DNA from 2 places in the Serratia bockelmannii genome. Region 2 is predicted to be linked to the other one. Evidence: predicted binding sites of a transcription regulator. Region 2 holds the regulator's gene; the other holds the start of a gene.

Evidence for each region. Region 2 encodes ArgR, which controls arginine synthesis, uptake and breakdown. Its sites were predicted from a motif close to ANTGAATAAAAATACANT; they were not measured.
Region 1: a site for ArgR is predicted at 3,091-3,108, ahead of argA (amino-acid N-acetyltransferase). Genes of this name have one in related genera too.

Annotation. Positions count from the first base shown of each region.
Region 1 covers NZ_CP196512.1:4,144,530-4,152,226, forward strand. The annotation lists gene mltA (murein transglycosylase A) at 1-987, opposite strand, end outside; tRNA gene ACSJLU_RS19765 (tRNA-Met) at 1,204-1,280, shown strand; tRNA gene ACSJLU_RS19770 (tRNA-Met) at 1,338-1,414, shown strand; tRNA gene ACSJLU_RS19775 (tRNA-Met) at 1,480-1,556, shown strand; gene amiC (N-acetylmuramoyl-L-alanine amidase AmiC) at 1,647-2,900, opposite strand; gene argA (amino-acid N-acetyltransferase) at 3,142-4,467, shown strand; gene recD (exodeoxyribonuclease V subunit alpha) at 4,506-6,356, opposite strand; gene recB (exodeoxyribonuclease V subunit beta) at 6,353-7,697, opposite strand, start outside.
Region 2 covers NZ_CP196512.1:447,205-454,901, forward strand. The annotation lists gene ACSJLU_RS02080 (methyl-accepting chemotaxis protein) at 1-454, shown strand, start outside; gene fbp (class 1 fructose-bisphosphatase) at 500-1,504, opposite strand; gene mpl (UDP-N-acetylmuramate:L-alanyl-gamma-D-glutamyl-meso-diaminopimelate ligase) at 1,674-3,053, shown strand; gene yhcN (peroxide/acid stress response protein YhcN) at 3,251-3,514, opposite strand; gene yhcN (peroxide/acid stress response protein YhcN) at 3,635-3,898, opposite strand; gene argR (transcriptional regulator ArgR) at 4,302-4,772, opposite strand; gene mdh (malate dehydrogenase) at 5,237-6,175, shown strand; gene ACSJLU_RS02115 (helix-turn-helix domain-containing protein) at 6,242-6,502, opposite strand; gene ACSJLU_RS02120 (DNA-binding protein) at 6,683-7,039, shown strand; gene ispB (octaprenyl diphosphate synthase) at 7,090-7,697, opposite strand, start outside.

The DNA of each region.
Region 1 (7,697 bases), 1.5 Mb from region 2:
GTCAAAATGCTGGCCCTTGATGGCCCCGCCCACGTCGAGTGCGACCATCAGACGCATCTCGTATTTTCCCGTGAATTTACCCTTGTTGTCCAGCAGCGGCACTTCGGCCAGCAGCGTAGTGCCCGCCGGGATCAGCGAACGGTCGGAGGCCACCGAGGCTTTGGCGATCAGCGGCACCGCACTGGCGCCCTTCACCGGCGCAAAAGCTTCCGGACGGAAAAACACGAACGACGGGTTCTGCTCCAGCAGCTCACGCACCTCTGCGGCGCTGTGGGTATCCGCCCACTGACGGATCGCCTGCATCGACATGTCCGCCTTGGCCACTTCACCGCGATCGATCAGCACCTTGCCGATGCTGCGATAGGCGTGGCCGTTCTTACCGCCGTAGCCGAAGAACACCAGCGGCTGGCCGTTGCCGTAGTCGACATAGCCACTGCCCTGGACTTCCATCATGAAGTTGTCCATCAGCGAGTTGGTGTAAGCGATGATATAGCGATCGTCAAGCGCGCCAGAATAGATGCCCGCGCGATCCGGCAAGCGGCCTCTGCCCTTCGGCGGCATGCGGTACAGCGGATAGCGGAACTCGCCCTGTTGGGTATAGCGCGCCTGCACCACCGGCGTATAGTAGCCGGTAAACTGCACGTTGCCGTAATTGTCGACACCTTCCATCTGGTAAGCGCTGAGGCCGTACTGGCTCAGCATGCGCGTGTCGGCGCCGGACGCCATCCAGCTTTGCACCGCCTGATAGGTGCTGTTGTTGCGGTTAAACAGCGAAGGCGACGCGTACTTGATCTCCATCAGCTGATCCGAATAATCCTTGGCGTTGACCGGCGAACCTTTGGCGTTGGGCTGATTGACCAGCTCCAGCGATTGATCCAGACGGCCGTCTTTATATTGCTGACCCCGATCGGTCGGCTTGGACGAACAGCCCGCCAACACCGCCACCAACAACCCGCCCAGCAGGTATTTGCCCCAACGTCCTTTCATCGCGCACACTCTCAAACTGATATGATCTACCGGCTGAACGATAACAAACGCTCATTGATAAAGGAATCGCTGCAAATAAAAAAAGCCGCACGGAGGATGGTGATGAAAAAGAAGGCAAATTGCGGGCAAATCCAGCAGAAAAACGGGTTTAGGCCAATAAAATGCAAAAAGGGTTTGCAACAAAACGCACGGAGAGTATAGTGCGCATCCATCGGACGCGGGGTGGAGCAGCCTGGTAGCTCGTCGGGCTCATAACCCGAAGGTCGTCGGTTCAAATCCGGCCCCCGCAACCAACCGATGCCGCATTGGCGGTATTTGCGTTTGGCTTCGATAACAAAGTATTATACGGACGCGGGGTGGAGCAGCCTGGTAGCTCGTCGGGCTCATAACCCGAAGGTCGTCGGTTCAAATCCGGCCCCCGCAACCAACCGAATGTCGTACCAGCGGCATAACATGAACGGTGGTTTCGTAGTAATACAGCATCAAGACGGACGCGGGGTGGAGCAGCCTGGTAGCTCGTCGGGCTCATAACCCGAAGGTCGTCGGTTCAAATCCGGCCTCCGCAACCAACTCTTGATGACAACAGATAAGCACCCTTCCGGGTGTTTTTTTGTATCTGCAATCCGCAAAAATAGCCGGACTCTCGCCCGGCCCTGCTTTTATCGGCTCGCCAGCGCGCCGCCGTTGGCGAAATAAGCCTTGATCCCCGCCAGAATCGACTCCGCCACCTGCTGCTGGAAATGGCTGGTGCGCAGCTTGCGCTCCTCTTCGATGTTGCTGATAAATGCCGTCTCTACCAGGATCGACGGGATATCCGGCGCCTTCAACACCGCAAAACCGGCCTGATCGACGCGATTCTTGTGCAACCGGTTGATTTTCCCCATCCGATTCAACACTTCCTTGCCGAACTTCAGGCTGTCGTTGATGGTCGCGGTCTGGATCAGATCGAACATGGTATGGTCGAGATAGCGGTCGCCGCTCTTGCTGACGCCGCCGATTTGGTCCGACGCGTTCTGCGTCTGCGCCAGGAACTTGGCCGCCGAGCTGGTGGCGCCTTTAGTGGACAACGCGAACACCGATGAACCGCGCGCGGCACGGCTGGTAAAGGCGTCGGCGTGAATCGAAACGAACAGATCGGCGCGCTGCTTGCGGGCCTTGGCGACACGCACCTTGAGCGGGATAAACACATCTTCGTTGCGCGTCATGAACACCTTCATGTTCGGCTCGCGCTTGATCATAGCGCTCAGCTTGCGGGCAATCTGCAGCACGATGTCTTTCTCGCGCGTCTTGTACTTGCCGATCGCGCCGGGATCTTCGCCGCCGTGGCCAGGATCCAGCATGATGACGATCGGCCGATCGCGCCCCGCTTTGCCGGCCTGCGGCGCTTCCGGTGGCAGCGTGCGCTCCAGATCGCCCTTGTTGTAATCTTCCAGTAACGCCAGTAGCGGATCATACTCCTCACCGCCGCTGCCGCCCTTGGTCGGGTAGAGATCCATCACCAGACGGTTGCGATACTCCGGCACCGGCGCCAGCGTGAAAATATGCGGGCTGACGCTCTGCTTGAGCTCCAGCACCAGCCGCACGGTATTCTGATCGAACTGGCCGACGCGCGCCTGCTTGAGATACGGATCGTCGGCACGCACCTGCCCGGCAATGCCTTTCAGCACGCTGTTGAGGTGTACGCCTTCGATATCCACCACCACGCGATCGGGATTGGTCAGGGCAAACTGCTTGTATTTCAGCTCGACGTTGGATTCCAGCGTGACGCGGGTATAAGTGGAGGATGGCCAGACGCGCACGGCAATCACGTGCGACGACGCGGCGAAGCCCGTACGACTCACACTCAGCAACCAGCTGGCGGCAACGCCCTGTAATAAACGACGGCGGCCCAGATTGTGATTAGCGTTTGGCATGCGGCTCCGGCAGTAATAGCTGTTTACAACAGATTAAAAAAACACCAATAAAATGGGGGTGCCGAAAAACTTTAACCAATCATGCCAGCCCTGTCATCAGAAAATCTTTTTATGGTTTTTCAATTTATTAACGATTTAGCACCCTTAGCTCGCTCTTCATGACGATTTCCCACTTGCCATTAGCGCCATAAAAGAATAAAAATACAAAAATATCGTATAAATATTCACAAGAGGTTTGCCCGTGAAGGAACGTAGTACAGAGCTGGTGCAAGGATTCCGTCACTCAGTCCCTTATATCAATGCCCACCGTGGCAAGACGTTTGTCATCATGCTCGGCGGGGAAGCCATCGAACACGAGAATTTCTCCAACATCGTCAACGATATCGGGCTGTTGCATAGTCTGGGCATCCGCCTGGTAGTGGTTTACGGCGCACGGCCGCAGATCGACGCCAACCTGGCGCAGCATAACTCTGAGCCGATCTACCACAAGCACACGCGCGTAACCGACGCCCATACGCTCGAACTGGTCAAGCAGGCCGCCGGTTTGTTGCAGCTGGACATCACCGCCCGCCTGTCGATGAGCCTCAACAACACGCCGCTGCAGGGCGCGCACATTAACGTGGTCAGCGGCAATTTCATCATCGCTCAGCCGCTGGGTATCGATGACGGCATCGACTATTGCCACAGCGGCCGCATTCGCCGCATCGATGAAGAAGCGATCCATCGCCAACTCGACAGCAACGCCATCGTGCTGATCGGTCCGGTCGCGGTCTCAGTCACCGGCGAGAGTTTCAACCTGACTTCGGAAGAAGTGGCCACCCAGTTGGCGATCAAACTGAAAGCGGAAAAAATGATCGGTTTCTGCTCCTCACAGGGCGTGACCGATGCAGAAGGCAATATCCTTTCCGAACTGTTCCCCAACGACGCGCAAAAGCGCCTTGAAGAACTGGAGGAAGGCGGCGATTACCATTCCGGCACCGTGCGCTTCCTGCGCGGCGCGGTGAAAGGCTGCCGCAGCGGCGTGCGCCGCAGCCACTTGATCAGCTATCAGGAGGATGGCGCGCTGGTGCAAGAGCTGTTCTCGCGCGACGGCATCGGCACCCAAATCGTGATGGAAAGCGCCGAGCAGGTGCGCCGGGCGACGATCAACGACATCGGCGGCATCCTGGAACTGATCCGGCCGCTCGAACAACAGGGTATTCTGGTGCGCCGTTCGCGTGAACAGCTGGAGATGGAGATCGACAAGTTCACCATTATCGAACGCGACAACCTGACCATCGCCTGTGCGGCGCTGTACCCGTTCCTGGAGGAAAAAATCGGTGAGATGGCCTGTGTCGCGGTACATCCCGATTACCGCAGTTCTTCGCGCGGCGAGATGCTGCTGCAGCGGGTAGAAAACCAGGCGCGGCAGATGGGGCTGAAGAAGCTGTTCGTGCTGACCACCCGTAGCATCCACTGGTTCCAGGAACGTGGCTTTACCCCGGCGGAGGTCGACGTGCTGCCGATGCAGAAACAGGCGTTGTACAACTACCAGCGCCGCTCCAAAATTCTGCTGGCGGATCTGTAATCACAGTGGGCGCGGCCGTTGCCGCGCCCGTTCATCGCTTATTCCGTTGCCTGCAACCGTTCAGCCAATCCGCTGCGGCGCTGGGTCGGCGTGCGAATAGCCCGCAGCAGTACCGTCTCCGTAGCGTACAGTGAGAGCTGCTTACGCGCACGAGTGATCGCGGTATAGACCAGCTCACGCGTCAGCACCGGCAGGAAATGGTTCGGCAACACTAGAACCGTATGGTCAAACTCCGATCCCTGTGATTTGTGCACCGTCATGGCATAAGCGGTTTCATGCGCCGGCAAACGGCTTGGCTGTACCGACTTGATGCTGCCGTCGGGCAGTTGGAAATGCACGCGCAGATCGCCGTGCTCATCCGGCAATGTAATGCCGATATCCCCATTGAACAGCCCCAGTGCGCTGTCGTTGCGGCCGATCATCACCGGCCGCCCCCGGTACCAGCGGCCGAGCACGCCCGGTTTGCGGTCGATCAGGCCCGCACGCTGCAGCCCGAGCTCAATGCGCTCGTTCAGGCCGGCGACGCCGAACGGCCCTTCACGCAGCGCACACAGCACCTGGAAACGGCCAAAAGCCGCCAGCACCGTCGCCGCGTCCGCCCCTTCGGCCGTCAGCCGCAGATAGTCGCGGTAGCCCGCCACGCAGGCATCCAACAGCGCCTGATACTCTTCGCTCGTCGCCAGCGCATAGCCCGCGACATCGCCGAAACTGCCGTTTAGTGCCGCCAGTGCGCGATCCCCCGCGCCGGCGTTGACCGCCAACGCCAGCTGGCCGATGCCGGAACGGGCATCGAAACGGTAGCTCTTGCGCAGCAGACACAGGCTATCGCGCACCGCCGCTTCCGCGTCGGCCTGCCGCCCTTCGATCGAACAGCCGGTCAGGCGGCTCAGCTCTGCGGCACGCGCATCGCTGTATCCCTGCTCGGCAAAACGGCAAATATCCCCCAGCACCGCGCCGGCCTCTACCGAAGCCAGCTGATCGCGGTCGCCAAGGAAAATAACCCGAGCCCGATCGGGCAACGCGGCAATCAGGCGCGCCATCATCGGCAGATCGACCATCGAGGCCTCATCCACCACCAGCACATCCAAATGCAGCCGGTTGCCGCGGTGATAGCGCATGCGCTGACTGTTCGGTTGCGCCCCCAACAGACGGTGCAACGTCGCCGCCTCCGTCGGGAACAACGCCTGCTGCGCCGGGGTCAACGCCAACTGACGGCTGGCGCTGCCAAGCGACTCCGTCAGGCGCGCCGCCGCCTTGCCGGTCGGCGCCGCCAGCTGAATTCGCAAGCGCGCGCTTTCATCCAGTTGCACCAGCGCCGCCAGCAGCTTGGCGACGGTGGTGGTTTTACCGGTGCCCGGCCCGCCGGAAATCACCGCGATACGCCGCGTAGCCGCCACCGCGGCGGCGATCTTCTGCCAGTCGGGTTCGTCACTCGCCGTGCCGAACAAGCGGTCGAGAATGGTGCGAAGCTCAGCCTCCGGCACCGCCAGCGTCTCACCTTCGCCGCCGATAAACGCCGCCACTTCACCTTCGTTTTGCCACATGCGCTGCAGGTATAAACGCGGCCCGCGCAGTACCAGCGGCGTTGCGCCGCTGCCATCCCCAACCGCCGCACTGGCCGCCAAACGCTGCTGCCAACGCGCGCTATCCGGTCGTCCGACCGCCTCCCACACCGCCAACGCCAGCGCTGGTTGGCGCCCTTCAAACAGCGTGTCCGCCTGCAGTTGCTCCAGCATCAGGCAGACATGACCGGCCCCCGCCTCTGCGCTCAGGCAGGCGGCGGCCAGCAAAATATCAGGCTCGTCTTCGTTCGCCACCACGCGGGCGAACTGCACGTCCAGCGGGCGCAGCGCGCCAAGCGCCACCGCCTGCTCCAGCAGTGCGATCATGATCCTTCCTCCGCCGCCGCAGCCTCGCCGCTGAACAAGCGATCCATCCCCTCCACCAACTCAAACTCGGGGAGACAGGTGAAAATGCCATTGCCCGGGTGCGCCGCATCCACGCCGCGCAGGAACAGATAAATCACCCCGCCAAAATGGCGTCGGTAATCATAATCCGGCAACCGATGGCGCAGATAACGATGCAACGCCAGCGTGTACAGCTGGTATTGCAGATCGTAACGATGCTCCGCCATCGCCTGCTCCATCGCCGGCCGGGTATAGGCGCTGCTGTCCTCTCCTAGCCAGTTGGACTTGTAGTCCAGCAGGTAGTATTTGCCCTGCCAGCAGAACACCAGGTCGATAAAGCCTTTCAGCATGCCCTGCACCTGGTGAAAATCCAGCGCCGGACAGCGGGCGGAAAGCGGATCGTAACGCTTCACCAGGGAATCGAGCTCCTTCGCCTGCAACAGCCGATTAATCGGTAAATAGAACTGCAGCTCTGCCTGCTTATGCTGCGGCGTCAGCGCCGCCAGCGTCACGCCGCTGTCATCGAGCGGCGTATTGAGCAGCACCTGCATCCACGCCAGCAGAATCGGTTGCCAGTGTTCGGCGAACCCTTGCTGCTGTAGCTGTTCCAGCAGCCACTGTTCGTCGAGCGGCTGGGTGAAGTCCAGCGTTTCAAACAGGCTGTGCAGGAAGGTGCCGGGCGTTGCGCCGCGCGGGAAGGTATGCGGTGTAAGCGCTGGCTCACTTTCTTCCCCACGCTCACCGGCCGCGTCGACATCCAGACGCGGCAGCAGATCTTGCATCAGGCTCGCGCCGTGCTGTTGCAAACCGGTATAGCTGGTCACCCGCCAAAAATCCTGGATCCGCCGGGTAAAGCTTTTCGCCTCCAACGCCTCGGTTAGCGAAGCCTGGGGGTGCCAGGGTTCTTCATCCGGCGGTTCAACCAGCGACAGCGCGATACCGCCGCCCGCTAATTGCTGCAGCCGCTCCTGCAGATACACGGCGTCACCGGCTTGCCCGCCCTGCACCAGATAACCCAATGCGCTGCGGTGCAGATCGGTATCGCCCTGTTTCTTGCGCGTGCCCTGGAACAACGGTGCGATGCCGATGCTGCAGTGGTACACCGAGCGGGTCAGCGCCACATACAGCAGACGCAGGTCTTCCGCTAATCGCTCCTCCTCCGCCCAGGCCTGGCTCTCTTCATTGGCGTCGAGATCCAGCAACGCCTGGAAACTGTGGCGATCGTGATACAGCGCCTGTTGCTGCTGGCGGAAGTTGCCGACGAACGGCAGCCACACCAGATCGAACTCCAACCCCTTAGACTTGTGAATCGTGATCACCTGC
Region 2 (7,697 bases):
GATGGACGGCATCGCCTTCCAGACCAATATCCTGGCGCTGAACGCGGCGGTGGAAGCGGCGCGTGCCGGCGAGCAAGGCCGCGGTTTCGCGGTGGTGGCCGGTGAAGTGCGCAGTCTGGCGCAGCGTAGCGCCCAGTCGGCGAAAGAGATTAAAGGGCTGATTGAAGCGTCGCAGAACCGGGTGCAGGAAGGCGAACAGATGGTGGAGTCGGCCGCGCAGACCATGAGCGGCATCACCGGTGAAGTGGGCCGGGTGACGGCGTTGATGCGTGAGATCTCGGCGGCGACGCGCGAACAAAGCAGCGGTATCGAACAGGTAAACCTGGCGGTGGCGCAGATGGATCAGGTGGCGCAGCAGAATGCGGCGCTGGTGGAAGAGTCTGCGGCGGCAACGCGCTCGCTGGAAGATCAGGCTCAGCTGCTGGCGCAGAGCATGGCGGCGTTCAAGCTGTAAGGCGATAAGGGTTCGGCGCGGTGCCGAACCCTTGCCAGAAACACGTTACTCGTCCGGGTTTTCGGCGATGAAGCGTTCTGCGTCTTCTACCATCGACTTGGTGCCGACGAAGAATGGCGCGCGCTGGTGCAGTTTCACCGGCGTGATGTCCAGAATGCGGTTTTTGCCGTCGCTGGCTTTACCGCCGGCCTGTTCGGCCAGGAACGCCATCGGGTTGCATTCGTACAGCAGGCGCAGCTTGCCTTGCGGATGGCTGGCGGTGCTTGGGTAGATGTAGATGCCGCCTTTCAGCAGGTTGCGGTGGAAGTCCGCCACCAGAGAACCGATGTAGCGCGAGGTGTAAGGGCGCTGCGTCGCTTCATCCTGCTCTTGGCAGTACTTGATGTATTTCTTCACGCCGAGAGGGAACTTGATGTAGTTGCCTTCGTTGATGGAATACATGTTGCCGCTCGCCGGGAAGCGTACTTTCTCGTGGGAGAGGCAGAATACGCCCAGAGACGGGTCGTAAGTAAAGGCGTGGACGCCGTAACCGGTGGTGTACACCAGCATGGTGGACGAACCGTAAACCACATAACCCGCTGCGACCTGGGCGCTGCCCGGCTGCAGGAAGTCTTCTTCGGTCACCGGCGTGCCGACCGGCGTGATGCGACGGTAGATAGAGAAAATCGTACCGACCGAGACGTTGACATCGATGTTGGACGAACCGTCCAACGGATCCATCAATACGACATACTTGGCATTTTCAGCACGCTCGCCGTCGAATATCACGATTTCATCTTCTTCTTCGGAAGCGATACCCGCAACTTCACCACGCGCTTTCAACGCCGCTTTCAGTTTTTCGTTCGCGTACAGGTCCAGTTTCATCTGAACTTCGCCCTGTACGTTGGACACCCCGCTGGTCCCCAGAATATCAACCAGGCCAGCCTTGTTGATGTCGCGGTGGATGATTTTGGCGCCCAGTTTAATGGCAGAAAGTAACGCGGTCAGCTCGCCGGTGGCGTGCGAGAAGTCGTGCTGTTTCTCGACGATAAATTCGCCTAACGTTTTCATGACACAATCCCTGAATCTACGGATGGATAGCGGCCTGTTAACAAACCGCCAACGTTTTCGCGAGCAGTGTAGCCCAAAGATGCGCGCCATTCATAGGCAAATCCATTTCTTCTGGACGATTCTGAGCGTTAGAATATGCCGACATTCGATGCACTCACATGAGAAACCTATGCGCATTCACATTCTTGGGATCTGTGGCACCTTTATGGGCGGGCTGGCGATGCTGGCGCGTTCACTGGGGCATGACGTCACCGGTTCGGACGCCAACGTCTATCCGCCGATGAGCACGCTGCTGGAGAACCAGGGGATCGATCTTATTCAGGGTTATGATCCAGCCCAGTTGGATCCGGCGCCGGATCTGGTGATCATCGGCAACGCCATGACGCGCGGCAACCCGTGCGTGGAGGCGGTGCTGGAGCGTGGCATCCCTTACGTTTCCGGCCCGCAGTGGCTGCACGACGCCGTGTTGCGCGATCGCTGGGTACTGGCGGTCGCCGGCACCCACGGTAAAACTACCACCGCCGGCATGGCGACCTGGATCCTCGAAGCCTGCGGCTACCAGCCGGGCTTCGTCATCGGCGGCGTGCCGGGCAACTTCGACGTCTCGGCGCGCCTCGGCGGCAGCCCGTTCTTCGTGATCGAGGCCGACGAGTATGACTGCGCGTTCTTCGACAAGCGCTCCAAGTTCGTGCACTACAGCCCGCGCACGCTGATCATGAACAACCTGGAGTTCGACCACGCCGATATCTTCGACGATCTGAAAGCCATCCAGAAACAGTTCCACCACTTGGTGCGCCTGGTGCCGGGCAAAGGCAAGATCATCCTGCCGGACAACGACAGCCACCTGAAGCAGGTGATGGCGATGGGCTGCTGGAGCGAACAGGAGCTGGTGGGCGAAGAGGGGACCTGGCGTGCGCAGAAGCTGACGCCGGACGCCAGTCATTACGCGGTGTTCCTCGACGGCGAGCAGGTCGGCGAAGTGAACTGGGCGCTGGTGGGCGAGCACAACATGCATAACGGCCTGATGGCCATCGCCGCGACTCGCCACGTTGGCGTGCAGCCGGCGGACGCCTGCCGCGCGTTGGGCGATTTCATCAACGCCCGCCGCCGCCTGGAGCTGCGTGGCGAAGCCAACGGCGTCACGGTTTACGACGACTTCGCGCACCACCCGACCGCGATCCTGGCCACCCTGGCCGCGTTGCGCGGCAAGGTCGGCGGCACGGCGCGCATTCTGGCGGTGCTGGAACCGCGATCCAACACCATGAAAATGGGCATCAGCAAAAACGATCTGGCGCCTTCGCTCGGCCGCGCCGACGAAGTGTTCCTGTTCCAGCCGCATCACATTCCATGGCAGGTAGCGGAAGTGGCTGATGCCTGTGTGCAGCCGGCGCACTGGAGCGCGGATCTCGACACGCTGGTGGACATGGTGGTGAAAACCGCACAGCCGGGCGACCACATTCTGGTGATGAGCAACGGCGGTTTTGGCGGCATTCACGATCGCCTGCTGGACGCGCTGGCGAAAAAGCAGGAGCCGAAGGTGACCTACTGATTGTTCAGTAGCATAAGCCACTCTAAGGGCCGCATTTGCGGCCTTTTTTACGCCCATAAAAAAGCCCTCGCGAGCGAGGGCAACGGGGTTCGTCGGATAGGACGACGAGAGGGTCTCTGGGAAATCGGCGTTTGCGTCAGAACTCGGCAGTGGCAGTGACGAGGGTAATCAGCTCTGCAAAGCCGTTCCCAGAGTTGTTATTTGTAAATCTCGGCGGTGGCGTGGTAGTTGCCTTCGTTACGCGCTTCGATCACGCGGTAGGCGGTCGCGCCTTTAGCGTCGGCTTTCTCCGACAGCGCCTGGCGAATGTCGGTCGGTGCGCCGTCGATACCGCTGACGGTAATGGTGCCGATAGATTGCAGATTGGCGGTCTGATCGTTAGTCACCAACTGGGCGGCAGATGCGCCGAAGGAGATGACGGACAGCAGACCGAGTGCAGCAAGAGTAGTTTTCATGTTCATGATAGCGATCCTTGGTCATAACCGCCTGGAAGGGCTTGGCAGCGATTTTTATTCTTGAAGGCCGTTATGACAGCGTTTGATTCCAGAGATGTATTGCCCGTTGCCGGGTAATGTCGTTACTTATTTGTAGATTTCAGCGGTCGCGTGGAAGTTGCCGTCGTTGCGCGCTTCGATCACGCGGTAAGCGGTCGCCCCTTTGGCGTCAGCTTTGTCAGACAGTGCCTGGCGAATGTCGGAAGGCGCAGCGGCGACGCCACTCACGGTGATCACACCGGCGGGTTGCAGTTGTGCGGCCTGGGTTGCATCAACAGATTGTGCTGCGAATGCACCAAATGAAAGCATGGACAGAACGCTCAGGGTTGCAACGGTAGCTTTAATTTTCATTATCTCACCTCATCGTATTCTTTTATCAGTTCCAACGAACTGTGATTCAGTTCACGAAAATGAGTATACAGCTAGTAACGCGAAAAATTAATAGTTCGCTAACAGTTGCTAGTGAAACTTTAACCTTATGATCCTTATTTTTTATAACTGTAAGGAATAAAAAACGCTCATAAAACGATCTTTTGATGTTAAATTTATGTAATTTCAATAAGGTAAGTGCTTTTAACCAAAAGTGCGGAAGATCACAGTGGGTACTGCTGGTTACATGGCGATGTCATGGAAATGTGTTGTTGCGGGATAAAAAAGCAGTGTTAAACGCGGTTAAAGGCCGGGGAGGTAACGCGAGGGTTAAAGAAGCGCTAACAAAATGCGGAAGGTAGCCGCACTTTGTTAGCGCCAGGTTTCACAGCTCTTGCTCAAACACGCCCAGGATCGCTTCATGCAGCTTCTGAGCGGTAAAGCCGCTGGACGGGGTGACGAAAATGGTATCGTCGCCGGCAATCGTGCCGAGGATGCCCTGGGATTTACCCAGTGAGTCGAGCAGGCGGGCGATCAGCTGCGCGGCGCCCGGGCTGGTATGGATCACCACGACGGCGTCGTTATGGTCGACGTCCAGCACCAGATTCTTCAACGGGCTGGTGGTGGTCGGCACGCCGAGTTCGGCAGGAAGGCAATACACCATTTCCATTTTGGCATTGCGCGTACGTACCGCGCCGAACTTGGTCAGCATGCGCGATACTTTGGATTGGTTAATGTTTTCGAAGCCTTCTTCTTGCAGCGCCAAAACGATCTCGCCTTGAGAACTGAATTTTTCTTCTTTCAATAACGCTTTGAACGTCTTGATCAGATCTTCCTGTTTTGCGGGATTACGCATTTTGCACCGTGGAATGTTGATAGTGGAAGTCATGATTATGCATATAGATGAATTTTTATGCAACAAAGGCCGCCCCAAAGAAAATAAAAAAGACCGGGCGGCGAGGAAAGGGCGGCATTTTAACAAAATCCGGCCGCGATGAATATGCCCTTTTGACGACGGAAAATCGGCCTACGGTGGTAAATAAAATGTTATTAAAATGATGTTGTTCTGATGTTGCGTAAGGGTGTAATGTAACGGCCGGTTAACTTGCTCGTGAATAACCTCGCACTATTTTTGATTAGTGTGCGCTATGCCCTTCATGCGCAAGCGATTTAATCTAAAATGGGCGCGACAGCGGCCGTTTTATTACACCTGCAGGCAAGAATTGACTAATTTATTGTTTTGAAAGGTGTAATGACTCAAGGTTCGTAACCAACACATTCACGGCGCTTTATATATTTAAGATAATAAAGGAGTATAGGATGAAAGTTGCAGTTCTCGGTGCTGCTGGCGGTATCGGCCAGGCCCTCGCCCTTCTACTCAAAACCCAGCTTCCTTCAGGTTCTGAACTCTCTCTCTACGACATTGCCCCCGTTACCCCAGGCGTTGCCGTCGACTTAAGCCACATCCCAACCGCAGTTAAAATCAAAGGCTTCAGCGGCGAAGACGCGACCCCGGCTCTGCACGGTGCGGACGTGGTGCTGATTTCCGCCGGTGTGGCCCGTAAGCCAGGCATGGATCGCTCTGATCTGTTCAACGTTAACGCCGGTATCGTGCGTAACCTGATTGAGCAAGTGGCGAAAACCTGCCCGAAAGCCTGCATCGGCATCATCACCAACCCGGTTAACACCACGGTCGCTATCGCGGCGGAAGTGCTGAAAAAAGCCGGCGTTTACGACAAGAACAAACTGTTCGGCGTGACTTCGCTGGATATCATCCGTTCCAACACCTTCGTGGCCGAGCTGAAAGGCAAGCAGCCGGAAGAGCTGAACGTGCCGGTTATCGGCGGCCACTCTGGCGTGACCATTCTGCCTCTGCTGTCGCAGATCCCTGGCGTGAGCTTCACCGATCAGGAAGTGGCGGATCTGACCAAACGCATTCAGAACGCCGGTACCGAAGTGGTAGAAGCCAAAGCCGGCGGCGGGTCTGCAACGCTGTCCATGGGCCAGGCGGCGGCACGTTTCGGTCTGTCTCTGGTGCGTGCGCTGCAGGGCGAGAAAGGCGTTGTGGAATGCGCTTACGTTGAAGGCGACGGCAAATACGCTCGCTTCTTCGCGCAGCCGCTGGTGCTGGGCAAGAACGGCGTTGAAGAGCGTAAAGATATCGGCACCCTGAGCGCCTTCGAGCAGAAAGCGCTGAACGAGATGCTGGACGTGCTGCACAAAGATATCGAACTGGGCGAGAAGTTCATCAATAACTGATCGATACCGAGAGTCAGCCGATAAACGCCGCCGGACGCTGTTCCGGCGGTTTTTTTTGTTCCGCGTTCACGACTTGATGCGTGCTTTGCGATCCAGCAGGCAATCGCTGTGCGGATCGTAATAACGGCTTGGCCAGATCTCCGATGGGTGAATGCCTATCGCTTCGGCGATCAGCCATTCCCCCTTCGGCCACGGGCGCGACAGCGCATTGGCCAGCGTCGATGAGCTCAATCCGGCCTTGCGCGACACCGCCGCCAGCGTGGTGCCCTGCTTGCGTAGCGCCGCGATGATATCTGCCGGGTGCCAATCTGGGTTCCTTGAATTCATGTTTACATTCCTTTTCTGATTAGCCAAAGTTGCGTTAGTGGTATAACTAACGAGTCAAAGTTAAGCGTTTGAACAACGTGAAACGTTTATTCGGAAACCAGAATACCATTAAATTTCCTAAAAAATACCCAGGTAATTTCCAAAAATGACGTTGCCCACTATTGCCCAGAGATGATGGCCATGAAAAACGAGTGGTTTGCCGCCAAGGAACTGACAGGCATCGCAGGATTACCCTCCTCACCACAGGGAATCAATTTGATGGCCCGGCGCGAAGGCTGGATCAGCCGCAGGCGTAAAGGCGTGCAGGGAAAAGCGTTGGAATACCATATCGATAGCCTGCCTTCAGGTGTGCGTAACCTGCTGGTGCTGAAGGAAGACGGGGCGGCCTATGACGTAGAACGCCAGGATCCGTTGGCGGTCTGGATCGAGTATTACTACCATTTGACGGAGAGCGAGCGCGAGAAAATGGTGGCTTTCCTGATGCGGGAAGGGATTGGCGGTCTGCTGGCGCGTATCGACGAAGAGAGCAATACCTAAGCAGGCCCGCGTACGCGGGCCTGATGAGTGTATTGCGAAATCGCGATTTCTTAAAAATCGCGTTGCACCGCTAAATGGGCCAGGCCTTCCAGCGCCGTGCGGTGCTCCGATGCCGGCAACACCTGCAGCGCGGCGATCGCCTTGTCGGCCTCTTCCTCGGCGCGTTGGCGGGTGTATTCCAGCGAACCGCATTGCTGCATCGCCTGCAGTACCGGCTCCAACAAATGACGGCCGTTGCCTTGCTCAATTGCGCCACGGATCATGTCACGCTGGGCGTCGTCGCCGTTGTGCATCGCGTGCAGCAGCGGCAGGGTCGGCTTCCCTTCGTTCAGATCGTCGCCGGTGTTTTTGCCCAGGGTGCTGCCGTCGGCGCTGTAGTCGAGCAGATCGTCGATCAGCTGGAAAGCGGTGCCGAGGTAGCGGCCATAATCTTGCAGCGCCTTCTCTTGTTCGGCGCTGGCGCCGGACAGGATCGCCGACGATTGCGCCGCCGCCTCAAACAGACGGGCGGTTTTGCTGTAGATCACCCGCATATAGCTTTCTTCGCTGATGTCGGGATCGTGCACATTCATCAACTGCAGCACTTCGCCTTCGGCGATGACGTTGACCGCCTCCGACATCAGCGCCAGCACGCGCAGGGATTCCAGGCTGGTCATCA